DNA from 2 places in the Spirillospora sp. NPDC049652 genome. Region 1 is predicted to be linked to the other one. Evidence: riboswitches for the same ligand, from Rfam matches in the RefSeq annotation. Region 1 holds a riboswitch; the other holds the start of a gene.

Region 1 (14,274 bases):
CGCGAGGTCGGCCGGTAGCCGCGGGGAGGGCTCGACGGTGATCTCCGCGTCGATGTAGAGACGGAGCTCGGGCTCGTCTTCAGGATGGGCGAAGGTCAGGAACGGCCATGCCTGACGCTCCCCGACCTCGACGACGTGACGATCGACCAACGCCGTCGGATCCGGTTCCCGCCTCGGCTCGTCCCTGCCTGCGCTCATGCCTCAGCTTCCCGATGCGCCCGCCCGGGGCGTCCCCGTGAGGCTCGGTGCGGTCAGAAGACCGAAATGTGGACGTGGTCGTAGTGGTTGGCGGTGATGCCGCCGCGGTCGCTCATGCTGCGCCAGCCCGGGCTGCGCATGTCGTAGATCCGCTGCTTCCAGATGATGTACTTGATGCCCAGCGAGGAGGCGTGCGCGATGGCGTAGGCCGCCACCTGGTCGCCGTTGCTGTTGCGCGCGGACGTGGGCATGGAGCCGCCGGACGACTCCATGAAGTCGCAGGCGGTGCCGGTGGCGTGGTCCTGCGCGTCCGCGCCGCCGCGGTAGCAGCCGATGGTGGGGAACGGCCCGAACTCGGTGTCGATGACCTGCTTCACGTGCAGCATGCGGGGGGTCACGCTGCCCATGCCGACGCTCGGCGACTCCGGCTTGTACTTCTTGACCAGCTTCTTGATCTGGGCCTTGCGGGACTTCAGGTCGGTCAGGTTCTTCTGCAGGTCGGAGATCTTCGCCTGCGCCTGCTGCCGCGCCTTCTCCTGGTCGGCGACGAGCTTGGTGATCTGCTGGACGCGCGCCGACTGGTTCTGCGCGACATGGCTCGCCAGGCTCATCGTGTTCAGCAGCTCGGACGGGTCGCCCGCCGCGACGACGGTGATCCCCGGGTCCTGGCCGCCGGTCATGTACTGGTTGGCGGCGAGCCGGGCGACGAGGGTGCGCGAGGCGGTCAGCTGCTCGCGCAGGTCGTCGGCCTTCTTGATGGCCTTCCGGGCGGCCCACTGGGCGTCCTTGAGCTGGGCAAGGTCGCCGCCGTACTCCTTGTCGAGCTGCTCGATCTGCTTGTTCAGCTTGTCCATCCGGTCGCTGTCGCCGGGCTCGGCGCCGGCCGGGACGGTGCTCGACAGCAGCGGCAGGGCGAGCACGGCAGCGGCGGCGGCCAGTGCGGCGCGGCGTCCGCGGACGCCCGTGCGGGGCCGGGGGACGGCCGCCCGGAGACGGCGGCCGGAGGTCGGGCGCTGCACGTCCTCTCCTCTCCTCTGGTCGGCCTACCGGGTTAGCTGTCGGGTTCGGGCGCGGGAGTCCGCCCTATCGCGGCGCGTGCGGCGGCCGCGAATTCACCCCGGCCGGACGGGGCGTCCGGCGGCTGGGTCCCCGGCTCCCGGACAGGGGGCGTCCGGGACTCGGCGCGTCCGGCCAGCCTGCCGCGTCGACCACGGGCAGTCACCGACCGGACACCAACAAACTGCAAGGAACTGGGTGTTGCCTCGCCAAAGATTAGACCCCCGGGGCTGCCGGGACGACCCCGGCGGCCGACCCGATGCCCGGAATCGGCAGAGCCGGCGGGCGGTCCGGGGCGCCGCCCCGGCGTCCGGCTCCGCTCGTTGCATGACGGCCCGGTCCCGAGGCCGGGACCGGGCCGTCATGACCGTGCGTGAGCGCGGAGGGTCTTACAGCGAACCCTTGTAGAGCAGCCGGTTGGGCGTGCCGGTCTTCAGGTTCCGCAGGACGTTCTTGGTGGAGTTGTCGTGCAGCCACTTCTGAACGGCGGAGAAGTTCGCCTTGGGGTGCGTCTGCAGGTAGAGCGCGGCGACACCGGCGACGTACGGCGAGGCCATGGACGTGCCGCTCTCGACCTGCGTGCCGCCGCCCGGCCACGTGGACGTGATGCCGTAGCCCGGCGCCAGGATGTCCACGCACTTGCCGTAGTTGGAGAAGCCCGCGCGGTTGTCGTGCGAGGTGGTCGCGCCGACGGCCTCGACCCAGGACGCGCCCGAGGGCGAGAACTTGCAGGCGTCCTTGTTGTCGTTGCCCGCGGCGACGGTCACGAAGACGCCCGACTTGGACAGGTTCGCGACGGCGGTGTCGAGGGCCGCGGACTTGCCGCCGCCGATCGACAGGTTCGCCACCGACGGCTTGGCGGCGTGCGAGCGCAGCCACTTCAGGCCGGCGACGACGTCGGACGCCGGGGCGCTGCCGTCCTTGTCGAGGACGCGCAGGGCGCGCAGCTGGACGCCCTTGGCCGCGCCGTACTTGGCGGAGCCGAGGATGCCGGCGACGTGGGTGCCGTGGCCGTTGTAGTCCCAGCCGTTGCCCTTGAAGCGCGGCGCGGACCACACGACCTTGGCGCGCCCGCCGAACTGCGAGTGCGTCCAGGCGATGCCGCTGTCGATGATGTAGGCCGTGACGCCCTTGCCGGTCGCCTTGTAGGAGTAGGACTTCGACAGCGGCGTCCGGCGCTGGTCGATGCGGTCCAGGCCCCACGGGAGCGGCGACCTCTGGGTGGTCGTGGCGTGCACGAGCTGGTCCTGCTCGATGGCCGCGACGCGCTTGTCGCGGCGCAGCTTGTCGAGCTGCCTGCTGTCGAGGCGGGCGACGAACCCGTTGAGGACGTCGCCGAAGTCCTGGGCGGACGAGGCGCCGACCTGGCCCGCCGTGGCGGTGGGCGAGGTGCCGGCCTTGAGCGTGACGATGTACTGGCCCGCGATGGGCGTGCCCTCGGCGGCGGTCACCTGGACCGGCGTGGGCTTGGAATCGGCGTTGGCCAGGGCGGGGATCGCCGCCGCGGCGCCCACAGAGGACGCGATCGCGCCGGCCAGCAGCAGCCTTCGGGAGACGGGCCGCAAGAGAGCTCCTTCTGCCGCGGAGTCGGAGCCGCGGCCAAGATCGAGGTCACCGACCCCGGAACCCTAGTGCACCTTTCACTTCACAAACCTCATAAAGGACATATCGATCAGATGAAAATCGGCTGCGCTGAGTGATCTTGGAGTCCGTCGTCCCAGGTGGCGGGGGAGGCTCAGCCCTTGGTCAGACTGCCCCGGTACGCCAGGGCCGTCCCCGGCTTGGACCAGTCGTACTTCAGCGACCCGTCCGGCTGCCTGCTGATCCGGACGTCCCCGCTCGTGCACGGCTTGCTGACCGACAGCGCGAGCTGGAGCTCGGCCCCGGTGCCCTTCGTCAGGGCGAGCGTGCCGGTGCAGCCCTCCTTCGGGTACACCGCCGTCCCCGACTTCGCCCCGGCCTGGAGCGTGACCTGCAGCGGGAACGACTCGCCGCGCTGCGGGTTCACGGCCGTCCCCTTCCAGGTGCCGGCGAACGCGTCCGGGATCGTGGTCACGGGCTGGCCGTCCGCCGAGGTGGACGGCTTGGACTGCTCCTTGCCGCCGTTTCCGCGCAGGTGCGGCCAGAGCACCAGCGAGATGATCGCCACGCCCACCAGCACGCCGACGGCCAGCGAGATCGCGACCCCGACGGCATGGTTCCCGGGCTTCTTGAGCTGCGGTTTCTTCAGCTGCGGACGGGCCGCGCGCAACCCGGGCAGCGACAGCACGGCCGTCTCCGGCCCCTTGGCCTCCGCCTCGACCGGACGCATCCCGGGGATCAGACTGTCCGCCGAAGCCCCGCCGGGCCCGCCGGGCCCGCCGGACCCGCCGGGCCCGCCGGGGCCGCCGAAAGCGCCCGGCGCAGGCGGACCGGACGGCAGCGCGGACGGCCCGGTGACCGGAAGGTCCCGCGCCGTGGCCCTGCTGTCCTGCCACCCGCCGGCAGGACGCGGCGAACTGGGCACGGGAGGCCCGAACGAACCGGAGGCACCGACCGGACCGGACGAGCCGAGCCGGAGATCGAGCACAGTGCTGGGCCCGCCGTCGTCCTTGGCCGGGGGACCGGACGCCCCGGAAGCCGAGTGCAGATCCAGGCTGGTGCTCGGCCCGCCGTCCGGTACCGAGCCGCTGGCGGGGGACGGAGGCGCGCCGAAGCCCGGCGGAGGCTTCGGCAGGTCGAGCATCGTGCTCGGCCCGTCCTCGTCCGCCGCCGGAGGGGCGCTGGGCGTACGCGTCCACGAACCCGAAGCGGACGCCGGAACACCGCCGGGCGCGGAAGTGGAAGGGGAGACCGGGTCAACGGCCACCGGCCCAGAGACCGACGAGCCCGAGGACAGGGACGAGCCTGGGAGGGACGGGGCTGCCGAGCCCGAGCCCGGGGCCGGGGCCGGGGCCGGGGCTTCGGCCGAGGCGGACGCCGCGTGCGAACCGCCGGCGGCCAGCGCTTCGGCCTCGGCGCGCAGCGACGCGGGCGTGCGGGCGGCGACCGGACCGTCCAGCAGACGTCGCAGCAGGTCAGGAGCGGTGGGACGTTCGGACGGCGACTTGTCCAGCGCGTCCGCCACCACGTCGCGGACGGACTCGGGCAGGGCGTCCGTCTCCGGGTCGTCGTAGACGATGCCCTGCATGATCTCCGCGGGCGAGCCGTCCCCGAACGGCGGCTTGCCGGTCGCCGCGAACAGCAGCGTCGTCGCCCACGCGTACACGTCGGCGGCGGGACCGATGCCCTGCCCGCTGAGCTGCTCCGGAGCGAGGAAGGACGGGTCGTTCTCGGCCCGGACCGCTGAGGCCGCGTTCACCGCCTCCAGGGCCGTGACCACGCCGAGGTCGGTCACGCGCGGACCCGACCGCGCCAGCAGCACGTTCGCCGGCTTCAGATCGTGGTGGACGGCCCCGGCGCGGTGCGCGGCCGCCAGCGCGACGGCCAGGCCGACCGCGAGGCGCTCGACCACGAGCGGCCCGCGCGGCCCCTCGGCCGCGACCAGCTCGGCCAGCGACGGCCCGTCCACCAGGTCGGACACCACATAGGGACGGCCGTCCTCGACGTCCGCGGCGAGGATCTCGGCGGTGCTGAACCCGGCCACGCGGCGGGCGCCCGCGAACGCGCCGGCGAACCGGGCCCGCGTCTCGGCGTCGGAGCTCAGCCGCACGTGCAGCAGCTTCACCGCCACGGACCGTCCGGACGCGGCGCGGCCGACGAAGACCGCGCCCTGCTCGCCGACGCCGAGCCGGCCGGTGATCGGGAAGTCCCCCAGCCGTTCCGGGTCGCCGGGCTGCAGGGGCAGAGCCTCTGCCATCTACGCACCCTCCGTGTTCTGCCATCGGGGGGCCGCCCCCCGTCCGTCAGTGAAACGTGATCCGTCCCCGCGTCGGCACCGGTCCCTTTCTACCGGTTGGCGGTCGATGGCGCGGTTGAGTCGCCCGCACCCGATCCGTCACCCCGCTCACCCTTGACCCGCACCAGGCGAACTCAGGCCGGCGCCCGCACACACCGTGACCGGCCGGAGTTTCCCTCCCCGCGCCCTCCACCGTGTGCCGTCACCCCTTCCAGCGATCCCCACCGCCCGTTTCGTCACTCATGCCCGATCCCACCCACCCCCGCGAGCCCCCGGATGAGCGCCGACGATCCCTCTGGGCGGAACCACCCCCCGGGGGGCCTGGTTGTGGGGCGGGGTGGGCGTGGTCGGCGCGGCGGGGTCGGATAGCGTCGGCGGAGATGCCGCGCAAACCTCTCACCCGTGAGCTGCTGGACGAGCAGCGTGCCGTGCTCGGGCTGCCCGCCTACGCCGGTCCGGACGAGCCGCCCGCCCTGCGCCGTGCCGCCCTGGACACGCTGCTCGCCGCTCGTGCGGCGGGCGTCGAGCCCGCGCGGCCGATCGTGACGGGGGCCGTCCGGCTGCTGCTCGACCGGCTCGCCGAACTCGCCCCCGGACGGTCGGTCGAGGTCCGCGTTCCCCCGCACGCGGCCGTCCAGGCGGTCGAGGGCACGCGGCACACCCGAGGAACCCCGCCCAATGTGGTCGAAATGGATGCCGACACCTGGATCGCCCTCGCCCTGGGCGAGCTGGCCTGGGACGACGCCCTCCGCGAGCGCCGCGTCAAAGCCAGCGGGTCCCGCGCCGACCTGTCCGCTCACCTCCCCCTCCCACCTACATAAACGAGCGGCGCGCCCGGAACGTTGGGGCCGGATCGTTGGGTCTTGCCCGCGCCGCCGGGCGCTGCGACGGTAAGGGCACCGATCACACCGGACACCGCGTCCGGACCGGGCCTCCTGAACCGCGCGCGGCCGCCGTCCCAGCCGCGCGCCACTCCGGACCGGACGTCCCGATCAGACATCGCAACAGGCGTCCCGGCGTTCGGAACGCGGACGCCGTGCCCGACCGCGAGGAGGTGGGTGCCGTGCTCGTCGCGCACTGGAGTTTCGAGGTCGCGGACATCGACGGACGCCGGGTGGCCGACGCCACGGGCGGCGGCCTCGCGATGGCCCTGGACGAGGGCGTGCGGATCGTCCCGACGCGCGACGGCCAGGCGCTGGCCTTCGACGGCACGGCTGCGCGCGCGACCGTCCCCGCCGTCCCGCAGCTCGCCCTGAGCCAGGTCTTCGGCTTCACCGTGGCGTTCCACGCCTGCGTTACCGACGGCCCGACGGGGGAGTGGCGCGCGCTCCTGTTCAAGGAGGTCGCGGACGGTGACGCGCGCGCCGTCGGCATGTGGCTTCACCCGGACGCCGACCGGGTGCGCCTCCAGCTCTTCACGATCAAGGGCCCCGAGTACCTGGACAGCCACGCCCGCCTCACCCGGGACACGTGGGTTCACCTGGCCTACGTCGTCAACGCGCAGGGCATGTTCCTGTACGTCGACGGCAGGCTGGACACGGCCGTCTCGCTGGAGCATCCGGTGGTGACGCCGGCCGGGCCGCTGTCCCTGGGCGCGGAGCCCGGAAAGCCGGGCATCTCAGGACTGATGGCAGACGTCCGCGTCTACGCCGCAGCCCTGGACGAACAAGCCCTCCGCGCCATCGCGACCATCTGAGGCCGACCAGCGACGAACCTCACCCGGCCCCGCCTACCACCCCTTACTGTTACCGAACTCACATCCCCACCTCAGGGAGCGTCGGAGGCGCGGGCGAACGGGAACTCCCGGTCGATGCACTGCCGCCGGGTGAAGTCGTCCGGATAGCGGTGGGTGTCGGCGCATTCGGCGGCCTTGCTCAGCAGCCAGATGATCGCCACCGTTCCGATCACGAGTGTCACCGCGGAGCAGACGATCCCCGCGACCGCCAGGCCCCGGGCCGTCCCGCGGGAGGCCGCGACGACGCCCAGGACGAGGCCGACGAGCGCGACCGGCAGCCCGATCCCGCACAGCAGCAGGGCGGGCAGCCCGGCCAGCCCGAGCACCAGGGACGCCGTCGCCAGGCCGTGCCGCTCGGGCGCGGACGGCGGCGTGCGCGTCTGGTAGCCCGGCATGGTCATCGGCTCGGCCCTCCCCAGAAGTCGTTTCCCCACACTCGCGTGCCGGGTCTTCCGGCCGGGGTCCGGACGGGTAAAGGTCGATTAAGGACTCCACCGATCGGAGCAGAAGGGACGGGCCTTTAGACTGGCCCGCGTGCCTCTCGGTGATGGACGACTGAGCCATGACATCGACCCCTCCGACCGCCCGCCGCAGGACGCCTGCGGTGTGTTCGGCGTCTGGGTCCCACAGGACCAGGCCGCCAGGGCGGAGGTCAGCAAGCTCACCTACTACGGCCTGTACGCGCTCCAGCACCGCGGACAGGAGTCGGCGGGCATCGCGGTCAGCGACGGATCGCGGATCGTGGTGTTCAAGGACATGGGCCTGGTCGCCCAGGTCTTCGACGAGTCCGTGCTGAACACCCTGCGCGGCCACATCGCGGTCGGACACTGCCGGTACTCCACCACCGGCTCGCCGACCTGGGAGAACGCCCAGCCCACCTTCCGCTCCACCGAGCACGGCGGGCTGGCCCTCACGCACAACGGCAACCTGATCAACACCCCCGAGCTGGCCGAGCGGCTGGACGGCGGCGTGCTCACCGCGACCTCCGACACCGAGGTCCTCACGGCGCTGCTGGCGACCCGCGAGGGCGGCCCGCTGGCGGCCGCGCGGGAGATCCTGCCGGCCACCCGGGGCGCGTTCTCGCTGGTCTTCATGGACGAGAACACCCTGTACGCGGCCCGCGACCCGGAGGGCATCCGCCCCCTGGTGCTGGGCTCCCTCGGGGACAACGGCGGCTGGGTCGTGGCGTCCGAGACGGCCGCGCTCGACATCGTCGGCGCCCGGTTCGTCCGGGAGCTGGAGCCGGGCGAGATGGTCGCGATCGACGGCGACGGCGTCCGCTCCGAGCGGTTCGCCGAGGCCAACCCCAAGGGCTGCCTGTTCGAGTACGTCTACCTGGCCCGTCCCGACACCACGATCGCCGGGCGGTCCGTCCAGGCGACCCGGGTCGAGGTCGGCCGCCGCCTCGCAGCCGAGCACCCGGTCGAGGCCGACATGGTCATCCCGACGCCGGAGTCCGGCACCCCCGCCGCGATCGGCTACGCCGAGGCGTCCGGCATCCCCTACGGGCAGGGCCTGGTCAAGAACTCCTACGTCGGCCGGACGTTCATCCAGCCGTCCCAGACGATCCGCCAACTCGGCATCCGGCTGAAGCTGAACCCGCTCCGCGAGGCGATCGAGGGCAAGCGACTGGTCGTCGTGGACGACTCGATCGTGCGCGGCAACACCCAGCGGCAGGTCGTGGCGCTGCTGCGCGACGCCGGCGCCGCCGAGGTCCACGTCCGGATCTCCAGCCCGCCGGTGTCCTGGCCCTGCTTCTACGGCATCGACTTCGCCACCCGCGCGGAGCTGATCGCCGGGAACCTCGACGTCGAGGGCATCCGCGACTCGATCGGCGCGGACTCGCTCGGATTCATCTCGCTGGACGAGCTGATCGCCGCCTCCCAGATCGCCAAGGACCGGCTCTGCCGGGCCTGCTTCGACGGCGTCTACCCGATCCCGGTCGAGGAGGCCGCGCGCGGCAAGCACCTGCTGGAGATCATCCGCACCTGATGCCGGTCCGCTCCCAGGAGCGGACGAGACGTCCCGCGGCACCGCGCGGACGAGCACCCCGCGGATCCGTGCGGGTGAGACAGGAGGCTCGCGCCAGGGCGGGCCGACGAGACGACCCGCCGCGCGGCGGGCCGGGGGGATCATGAGCACCTCGTACGAGGCGGCCGGAGTCGACATCGCGGCGGGCGAGCGCGCCGTGGAGCTGATGAAGGCGCGGGTGGCGCGGTCGCGCCGTCCGGAGGTCGTGGACGACGCGAGCGGCTTCGCGGGCCTGTTCGACGCCTCGGCGTTCCTGAAGTACCGCCGTCCGCTGCTGGCGACCTCGACCGACGGCGTCGGCACCAAGGTCGACCTGGCCCGCCGACTGGGGATCTACGGCACGATCGGCCACGACCTGGTCGGGATGGTCCTGGACGACCTCGCGGTCTGCGGCGCCGAGCCGCTGTTCATGACCGACTACATCGCCTGCGGCAAGGTCGTCCCGGAGCGGATCGCCGACATCGTCGGAGGCATCGCCGAGGGCTGCGCCCTCGCGGGGGCGGCCCTGGTCGGCGGCGAGACCGCCGAGCACCCCGGCCTCCTCGGCGCGGACGAGTTCGACGTCGCGGGCGCCGGCACCGGCGTGGTCGAGGCGGACGCCCTGCTCGGCCCGGACCGGGTCCGCCCCGGCGACGCGGTGATCGCGATGGCCTCGTCCGGCATCCACTCCAACGGGTACTCCCTGGTCAGGCACATCCTCGCGCACAGCGACCTGACGCTGGACAGCCGCCCGGACGAGCTCGGCCGCACCCTCGGCGAGGAGCTGCTGACCCCGACCCGCATCTACGCCAAGGACATGCTCGCCCTGGTCGCCGAGACCGGCGGCGTGCACGCGTTCTCCCACATCACCGGCGGCGGCCTGGCGAGCAACCTGGCCCGTTCGCTCCCGGGCACGGTCGACGCCGTCCTGCGCCGCGACTCCTGGACCGTCCCGCCGCTGTTCGGGATCCTCCAGGCCCACGGGGACGTCCCGCAGGCCGAGATGGACAAGACCTTCAACCTCGGCGTCGGCATGGTCGCGATCGTCGCCCCGGACACCGCCGACGCCGCCCTGCGCCTGCTCGCCGACCGGGACGTCCCGGCCTGGCACCTCGGCGAGACGGTCCCGGGCACCGGAACCTGCGCCTACGCCTGACCGACCCGACCCGACCCGACCCGACCCGACCCGGCCCGCCCCCGGCCCGCCTACGCCTGACCCGGCCCGCCCGCGCCGTCGCCCGGGCCGTGGACGCAGCCGCCCGGGGACAGCCAGATCCAGCCCAGGGCCGTGGTCTGCTTGCAGCTGACCTCGACCTGCCGGTACAGCTCGGGGAACAGCATGCCGCGGTTGGTCAGCACCTCCTCGTACAGCCGGTCCGAGACGATCATGCTGAGGTCCGCCCCGGATCCGGAGGCCGCGTCGCGGAACCGGGGCGCGTCCAGCAGCCGGAACATGTCGTTCACGGCGGTTCCGGCCACACCGTGGACGTCCCGTTCCACATGCCCGGAGTGCGCCGCCATCCGCAGCCGCATGCGCGCCGGGTCGCTGGCGAACCGGTTGCCGCGCCGCAGCAGCGCCAGCAGGTGGTGGGCGAGCGGGTCCAGCAGGAGGTGCGGAGGCACGTCCGGCGGCGCGATGACGAGGGCCCCGTCGCCGCGGTCCTCGATGTAGCAGGCGTCCCAGGGCAGCAGCGTCATGACGAACGCGTCCCGGAGCTGTTCGTACAGGCGGTGGCGGAGGAAGAGGCGGATCTCCTCGTCGCGCCGGGGGTCGGTGAACGAGACGATGTCGACGGCGACCATGGTCGTGTAGACCCTTGCGACGGCCCCGGCGAACGGCGCGGAGCCGGGCCCGGCGGCGAACGGCCCGTTCCACACGGGAGTCGGCACCGGCCCGGAGGCCGTGTGCGGTGCGGGTGCGGGCGGCGGGAACAGCGTTCCCTGGGCGGGGCCCGGGGCGGTCGTCAGAGCCGACGCACGGGCGAAGACCTGCGGCGGACCGGCCTGCCGGTCGACGGGCTGGATGCTCATGTTCGTCGCGGCGCCTTTCTCGTGCCAGGAACAGAAACTCCCCCCGCTGACAATTGTGCAGGACGTTCGAAAGGCCCTCTGTTTTCGGCTGATTGCCGTGCGCAAATCTGCCTTCCGGAGAACAGTGAGGTCGCCGAACGGCGGGTGCCACGCGGAGACATCGCAATCGGATCTCCGACGTACTGCCTGCTGGCCGCCGGACACCTGGCAATCTGACGCCGACGCGCCCGAAGCCCGGCGCCGCCGGGGCCAGAGGGGCTCGTGAGGCCGCGGGGGCGCCGTTCGGGCAAACCGCAACAACGCCGAATGCCACCCCGCATTCGGCGAACCCCTTTTCGGGAGATGCCATAAAGGGAGAACGCCGGTTGCCACTTGGCAGACCGCCATGTCGCTGATTTACTCGATGCAGGAGAGGACGGCGGGCGAGGCCGCGACGAGGCACGGGCGCGGCACCGGCCGCCGGACGAGAGGTCGCGATGCCGAACGCTTCAGGGCCCGGGCCGGTGGTCCAGCGCGCGATCCTGGTCAGCGAGCTGCAGCGGCTCCGGGTCGAGACCGGTGAGACCCAGGACCAGGTCGCGGCGGCACTCGACTGGTCGACGTCCAAGCTGATCCGCATCGAGGGCGGCACGGTCGGGGTGTCCACGACCGACCTGCAGGCACTGCTGCGGCACTACGGCCTCCCGGACGGGGACGAGCGCGTCGGCGTCCTCACCTCGATGGCGCGCGACGCCCGCCAGCGCGGCTGGTGGTCCCTGTACCGCCGGGAGATGAAGCCCGCCTACCTGCAGTACATCGGGTACGAGTCGGGCGCTTCGAGCATCCGCAGCTTCCAGACGATGCTGGTTCCGGGCCTGCTCCAGACCGAGGAGTACGCGAACGCGCTGACCATCGAGTTCGTGGACTCGCACGCGGACCGCGACGTGATCGTGGAGGTCCGGATGCGCCGCCAGGAGGAGATCTTCGGCCGGGACGATCCGCCGCAGCTCAGGATGGTCGTGGACGAGGCGGTGCTGCGCCGCCGGGTCGGGGGCCAGTTCGACCCCGGCATCATGCCCCGGCAGCTGCGCCACATCCTGGACGCGCTCGACCGGCCGCACGTGTCGGTGGAGGTCATCCCGTTCTCGGCCGGCGCGCACTTCGGGATGATGGGCGAGTTCACGATCCTGCAGTTCGACGACCCGCGGCTCAACGACGTGTTCTTCCAGGAGAACGTCGGCGGTTCGGACCTCACCGTCATGGACCGCGACAGGCGCGTCACCGACTACAGCGCCGCCTTCGAGAACCTCCGCCAGCTCGCGCTCCCGGCCGACGCCACGGCCGACTTCATCGAGGAGCTGATCGCCGGAATGGAGGCGGAGGGTGCGGCCTGACCGTCACCCCCCGGGCAGATGCGGGAGGCGGTGAGTCAGCGCCGGCCGCGCACGGCGGCCAGCAGGCCCGTCCAGTCGCGGCCGGAGAACGCGATCGCCGGCCCGGCGGCGTCCGTCGAGTCACGGACGAAGCCCATCGCGCCGAGCGCCGCGACCTCGACGCACTCGGAGTCTCCGCTGGAGGACGACTTGCGCCAGACGACCTCATGGGTCCGCCCCGCGAAACGCAGCGGTCCCGGCTTGGCGAACGCGCCCGCGGGCACGGTTCCCACCATCGATCCTCCGTCGGCGACGCCCACTCCCACCAGGGGCGGCGCCCGTCTCAGTGAACCGTTCTCGCTGATCAAGGGCGCGATGAGCAAAGCGGTGAAACGAGCATAACAACGTGCGCCGCCCGTCATCCGAGACGGGGGAGGCGCCCGGGGGCCATGCTGGCATGCCCATGTCACCGGTTCAAGGAGGGGGCCGCCCCGGGCGGGCGGGGCGAACCTTCTTGATCCTCGGGGCGTCGAACCGGGTGTGGTGAAGGTTGCGGTGAGCGCGGGGACACGGCTTCTGGCGGCGGTTCGGGCTCGGTTGCGGCATAGGGTCGGGCCGCTGCTGGTGCTCGGCGGGCTGGGGTTGTACGCGGTCCTGCTGCCCACCGGATGGGCCTATGCGGACACTGCCCGGTATCGGCACACGCCCGAAAACGTGCCGGAGACGCCTGTCGCGCTGGTGCTGGGCGCCGGGATCGCGAACGGGCAGCCTTCGCCGCTGCTCGCCCGGCGGCTCGACCTCGCGGCCGAACTGTATCGGCGGGGCAAGGTCAAGGTGCTGCTGGTCTCCGGCGACAACCGCTTCAAGAACTACGACGAGCCCACGACCATGCGCGACTACCTCATGCGCGCGGGCGTCCCCGAGAACCGGATCGTCCGGGACTTCGCGGGGCTGGAGACGTGGGACTCGTGCGTCCGGGCCAAAAAGATCTTCGGGGTGCGGAGGGCGACCGTCGTCACGCAGCTGTTCCACCTGCCGCGGGCGGTCGCGCTGTGCCGGGCGGCCGGGATCGACGCCTACGGCGTCGGCGACCAGAGCATGGGCGGCGGACGCACCGACGCGACGGTCAACGGATACCTGCGGGAGCCGCTCGCGACGCTCAAGGCCGTCGGCAGCATGACCCTGAAGCCGGGACCCAAGATCGGCGGACGGCCGGAACCCGGCGTCCACGCGGCCCTCGCGCCGGAGACCCGGCCCTAGAAATGTGACGCACGTCGCGCCCGGCGGGACGTGCCGCGAAAACGCGAACGCCACCGCGCGGGACCGGAGTCCCTGCGGTGGCGTTCCGCGGTTCGATCAGTGACCCGAGGTGCCGTTCCTGCGCTGGTCCTCGTAGTCGTCTGCGTAGTCGGCGTACTTCTCCGCGAGCTCGTCATAGGCGTCGTCGGCCGGAGAGTCCGGAACACCCAACTCTTTCTGCAGGCGATCGAGGTCTGTGCCGCCGCTGCTGTATTTGAGCTGCCTGGCAACCTTTACCTGCTTGGCCTTGGCTCGGCCGCGACCCATTGGCTCGACCCCCTCGATGGTCAGGGCTTTCGTGGGCCCATCAACGCGCGCGTGTACCACACGAACCGATGCCTGATGAGCCATGCGTCAGTCACGGATACAACCGTACCCGTTTTGCGCCCGGCTCGGTACATCGTCAGCTCGTGGCGGAGAACGCTCGTTGCGGAGGACACCAGTGTATCCGGTGGTCGGAGGGGGCGTTCCAGGGCCGGGCGGCCCCGACACGCCCGCCCCCGAGGGCCGCCCACAACCGGAAAAACCCCTCCGGACGCCGGAAAAGCACGCCCGACCGACGAAGAACGCCCGCCGGACAGAGGGGAGAACACGGTCCGGACCGTCCGGGGACGGCGGCCCGGACCGCCGGGAGGGGCGCCGCGCGGCGGCGGCGCGACCTCCCGGCGGGCGGACGTCAGAGCAGGATGCCGCGCAGGCGGCCGATCGCGGACATG
Region 2 (4,141 bases), on a different contig from region 1:
CGCGAGGGCCGCAACCTCGACGACGTCCGGCTGCGGATGCTGCTGGAGACGCTGGTGGACGCCGCCCAGGGCGTCCGGCGCGAGCTGGCGCTGCCCTCGACCATCGGGCGTCCCGCCGACCTGGTGACCGGCGGCGAGGCCGGGGCCCCGGCGCACCGCGCGCTGCCCGGCCGCACCCTGTCCGACGGAGACCCGCAGCTGCTCGACCGGCTCCTGCAGCTCCCCGGCGTCCACCTGGTCGTGGACGGCTACAACGTCACCAAGACCGGCTACGGCGACCTGGCCCTCGCCGACCAGCGCGTCCGGCTGCTGTCCGGGCTCGGCGGGCTGGCCGCGCAGACCCGCGCCGAGGTCACCTGCGTCTTCGACGGCGCGGAGCTCGACAGCCCGGTCGCCACCGTCGCGCCGCGCGGCGTCCGGGTGCTGTTCAGCCAGCCCGGTCAGACCGCCGACGAGCTGATCGGCGAGCTGGTCCGCGCCGAGCCGGGCGGCCGCGCCGTGGTGGTCGTCTCCTCCGACCGCGAGGTCCAGGACGCCGCCCGCCGCGCCGGCGCGCGGCCCGTCCCGTCCCCTCTCCTCCTGCGCCGCCTCGGCCGGAGCTGAGCCGCCGCCGAGCCGCGCCCCGCGCAGGGTCCGGCGCTCGCAAAACGGTCACACGCGCATCGTGAGGCTCAGGTGACCCGCGGTAGGTAAACCGGGCTTAACTAGAGCAGATCGGTGGGAATCGGTTGTGGCTGGTGTGGGGCCTCGCTAGTGTCGTCCGCTGACGTCTTGGACGAGAGGGGCATATCGAACCGTGGCCAGTGTTCCCAAGCGTGGCACCACGACGCGCCGTGTGCTGGCGACAGCCTGCCTCGCCGTGGCGACCTCGCTCACCCTCCCCCAGGGCTTCGCCGGCGCCGCCCCCGCGAAGCCCAGCGCCGAGGAGGTCAAGAAGAAGCTCACCAAGCTGAACGAGCAGGTCGACCAGGCGGTTCAGAAGTACAACAAGACCCAGAGCCAGCTGAAGGCCGCCAGGAAGAAGCTCGCGGCGGCCAAGAAGGCCTCCGACGCCCAGCAGCGCAGCTACGAGAACCAGCGCCAGGCGATCGCCAAGATGGCGGCGACCGCCTACAAGAACGGTGACACCGACTCCGTCACCGGTTTCGTCTCGGCGGGCAACCCGCAGGTCGTCCTCGACCAGGCGGCGGTCATCGCGCAGCTGTCCCGCAACCGGACGGGCGCGCTCGCCCAGTTCCTCGCCGCCGCCCAGCGCGTGGCGCGGGAGAAGGCCCAGGCGCAGCAGACGCTGGACGACGTGACCACCAAGCTGAACGAGCTGAAGAAGCAGAAGACGGGCCTGGACAAGCAGGTCAAGGCCCAGCAGAAGCTCCTCGACAAGCTCGGTGGCCAGGACCCCACGGACAACGGCAAGCCGGGCGGGGGTGGCGGAGGTCACTACACCGGCCCCGCCACGGGCAGCGCGAAGGCGGCGATCGAGTTCGCCTACGCCCAGATGGGCAAGCCGTACGTGTACGGCGCCGACGGCCCGAACTCCTACGACTGCTCGGGCCTGACCGAGAAGTCGTGGGCGGCGGGCGGCGTCGACATCGGCCGCGACACCTACGCCCAGTGGGCGAACGTGAAGCACGTGAGCAAGAGCGAGCTCCAGCCCGGCGACCTGGTGTTCTTCAACAGCCTCGGGCATGTGGGCCTCTACATCGGCAACGGCAAGATGATCCACGCGCCGCACACCGGCACCGTGGTCCAGATCGCCGACATCTCCTCGGGCTACTACCAGAGCGCCTGGTACGGCGCCGGCCGTCCCTGAGACGGGGCGATCCGGGCGGTCCCACCGCTGCACGGCCGTTGGGCCAGGTCTCTGACCTGGCCCAACGGCCTTTTTGTGGTGGATTTGCCTTCTGATTGAACTTTGCTACCTTGTGGGCACTCGCGGCGCCCTCCAGGCGCCGTCCCCCTCGCGACGCGCCCCACGCGCCGCGGTTCCGGCGGGACGCCGTCCAGGCGCCGCCGCCCCCCTCGCGACGCGTTCCACGCGCCGCGTCCCCCGGTAGGCCCGGCCCGCCCGTGCGCACGCGAACGGCGTGCATGGCGCTGAGAGCGCGCCACGGCGGATTCCTTTACCCGGCCCCTGCCCGTGCGCGGCCCTTTACCCGGGCCCGCCACTCCCACAACATCACGCCGCTCGCCCGCACGCGGGACATCAGGGTCCCGTCGTCCGGCCTCATCACGCCCCTGGGGCGAGCAGGCAACGCCGAGTCCGCGCGATGGCGCGCGGAGCCGGGGACCCACCGCGTCCGCCCGTCCGGGCCTTCCGGACGGCGCGATCAAGGCGCACGGGGTGAATCGGCGCGGTCCCAGCCCCCAGTTCAAGGCCCCCACGGGCCTGGTGAGGGACCCGTCGTAGGGCTGCTTCCACGCCCGAACCCGACAGCTAACCCGGTAGGCGTCTGGAAGAAGGAGACAACCCCTGTCCAGCAACGCTGTCAGCAGCAGAGCCCGATCCGCGCGTATCCTGGGCGGCCTCACGGTCGTCACGGCCGTGGCGGCGCCCGTCGTGCTCGCCGGTCCGGCCCCCGCCCACGCGGCGGCCGCCAAGCCCGTGAGCGTGGTGGTCAAGCAGGCCAAGCACAAGACCTGGGCCGAGCGCCAGAAGCTCGCCAGGAAGGCGCTGAAGTACGCCGCCTCCAAGAAGGGCAAGCCGTACCGCTACGGCGCGGCGGGCCCGAACGCCTTCGACTGCTCCGGATTCGTCCAGTGGTCCTACCGGAAGGCCGGGGTGAAGCTGCCCCGGGTCACCACGTCCCAGTACCGTTCGGTAAAGAACAAGGTTGCCTGGAACAAACTCGCGCCAGGAGACCTTGTGTTCTTTAACGGCAAGGGTCATGTCGGCCTCATCTACAAGAAAAAGGGCCGTACGCTCTACATGATCCACGCGCCCCACTCCGGCGACCACGTCCGGGTGGCCAAGCTGAACAGCTACCGCAAGAAGACCTTCGCGGGCGCCGTCCGTCCTTATTAGACGCGGGTCCGCAGGGCCCGGCGGCAGGAAGACCTCCGCCGGGCCCTCCCACCCCGCTCGCCCTCCAGTGCGAGCCGTCCCCTGAGCGGGACCGTCCATATCCAGTAACGGACGCCTTTCGAGGACGTCCGCCGCCGAGTCCGCTCCCGACGCGCCGAGCGCGTCCAGTGGAGCCGGGGACCCACCTACACCGGGGTGAATCGGCCTCCCAGAGGCCGTAGGGCAGCTTCCACGCCCGAACCCGACAGCTAACCCGGTAGGCGGCATGGAAGCCGAGGAGAACACCCTTGAACGCCACGCGTACCAGCAAGCTTCAGCCTGTCTTCCAGTCGCTGCGCACCACCAGCGCCCTCGTCGCCGGCGCCGCCGTCGTCGGGACCGTCGCCGCGACCGCCGCGCACGCCTCCACGATCACCCCGCACGACGCCAAGCCGCAGGCCGCGGCCATGCGGATCAGCGAGGCCGCGATGGCCCAGAACACCCTCCCGAACCTCAAGAAGTCCGCTCCGGAGCAGGCCGGCCGGCACGCCGCGCAGGCCGCGCGGGGGCAGGCCCCCAAGGCCGCCAAGGCCGCCCCGGCCATGCCCACCGCCCAGAAGGCCATCAAGATCGCGACCTCCCAGGTCGGGATCAGCGAGGACGGCGCGGGCAAGACCAAGTTCCAGAAGTGGTACATGGGCACCGAGCGGGCCAAGCAGACCCTCGCCCGTGACGGCGGCGCGCTCCGCCTGTACGCCGACGCCGAGTGGTGCGACATGTTCGTCTCCTGGGTCGGCACCCAGGCCGGCTTCTCCCACCAGGTCGGCTCCGACGCCTGGACCGTGGCCCACGCCAAGTGGTTCAAGAGCCAGGGCCGCTGGGGCACCACCCCGAAGCCCGGCGCGGTCGTGTTCTTCGCCTGGAACGGCAGCAAGAGCCTCGACTCCATCCAGCACGTCGGCATGGTGATCAAGGGCAACGGCGACGGCACCGTCAAGACCGTCGAGGGCAACACCGACGGCGGTTCGGTCGAGGTCAAGACCCGTCCGAGCGACACCATCGTCGGCTACGGGTACCCCGGCTACGCCAAGTGACCGGCACTCCCGGCCGCGCTCTAGGATCGCCGCATGGGCGACGAGC

Evidence for each region. Region 1 has a riboswitch for cyclic di-AMP ahead of AB0J52_RS07545 (coiled-coil domain-containing protein). Riboswitches for the same ligand answer to the same signal wherever they lie in the genome.
Region 2: another riboswitch for cyclic di-AMP. It lies ahead of AB0J52_RS28570 (C40 family peptidase); the one in region 1 lies ahead of AB0J52_RS07545 (coiled-coil domain-containing protein).

The regions. Positions count from the first base shown of each region.
Region 1 is NZ_JBFAOF010000067.1:1,477-15,750, reverse strand. Features, by position in the region: gene AB0J52_RS07550 (hypothetical protein) at 1-198, opposite strand, end outside; gene AB0J52_RS07545 (coiled-coil domain-containing protein) at 252-1,217, opposite strand; cyclic di-AMP (ydaO/yuaA leader) riboswitch at 1,224-1,392, opposite strand; gene AB0J52_RS07540 (S8 family peptidase) at 1,644-2,819, opposite strand; gene AB0J52_RS07535 (serine/threonine protein kinase) at 2,990-5,092, opposite strand; gene AB0J52_RS07530 (sterol carrier family protein) at 5,512-5,952, shown strand; gene AB0J52_RS07525 (LamG-like jellyroll fold domain-containing protein) at 6,168-6,827, shown strand; gene AB0J52_RS07520 (hypothetical protein) at 6,899-7,267, opposite strand; gene purF (amidophosphoribosyltransferase) at 7,401-8,858, shown strand; gene purM (phosphoribosylformylglycinamidine cyclo-ligase) at 9,001-10,032, shown strand; gene AB0J52_RS07505 (hypothetical protein) at 10,083-10,907, opposite strand; gene AB0J52_RS07500 (helix-turn-helix domain-containing protein) at 11,384-12,280, shown strand; gene AB0J52_RS07495 (DUF397 domain-containing protein) at 12,316-12,555, opposite strand; gene AB0J52_RS07490 (SanA/YdcF family protein) at 12,974-13,519, shown strand; gene AB0J52_RS07485 (DUF3073 domain-containing protein) at 13,616-13,825, opposite strand; gene AB0J52_RS07480 (Leu/Phe/Val dehydrogenase) at 14,235-14,274, opposite strand, start outside.
Region 2 is NZ_JBFAOF010000592.1:240-4,380, forward strand. Features, by position in the region: partial or broken gene AB0J52_RS28560 (NYN domain-containing protein) at 1-603, shown strand, start outside; gene AB0J52_RS28565 (C40 family peptidase) at 836-1,810, shown strand; cyclic di-AMP (ydaO/yuaA leader) riboswitch at 2,243-2,464, shown strand; gene AB0J52_RS28570 (C40 family peptidase) at 2,543-3,022, shown strand; cyclic di-AMP (ydaO/yuaA leader) riboswitch at 3,165-3,301, shown strand; gene AB0J52_RS28575 (CHAP domain-containing protein) at 3,310-4,095, shown strand.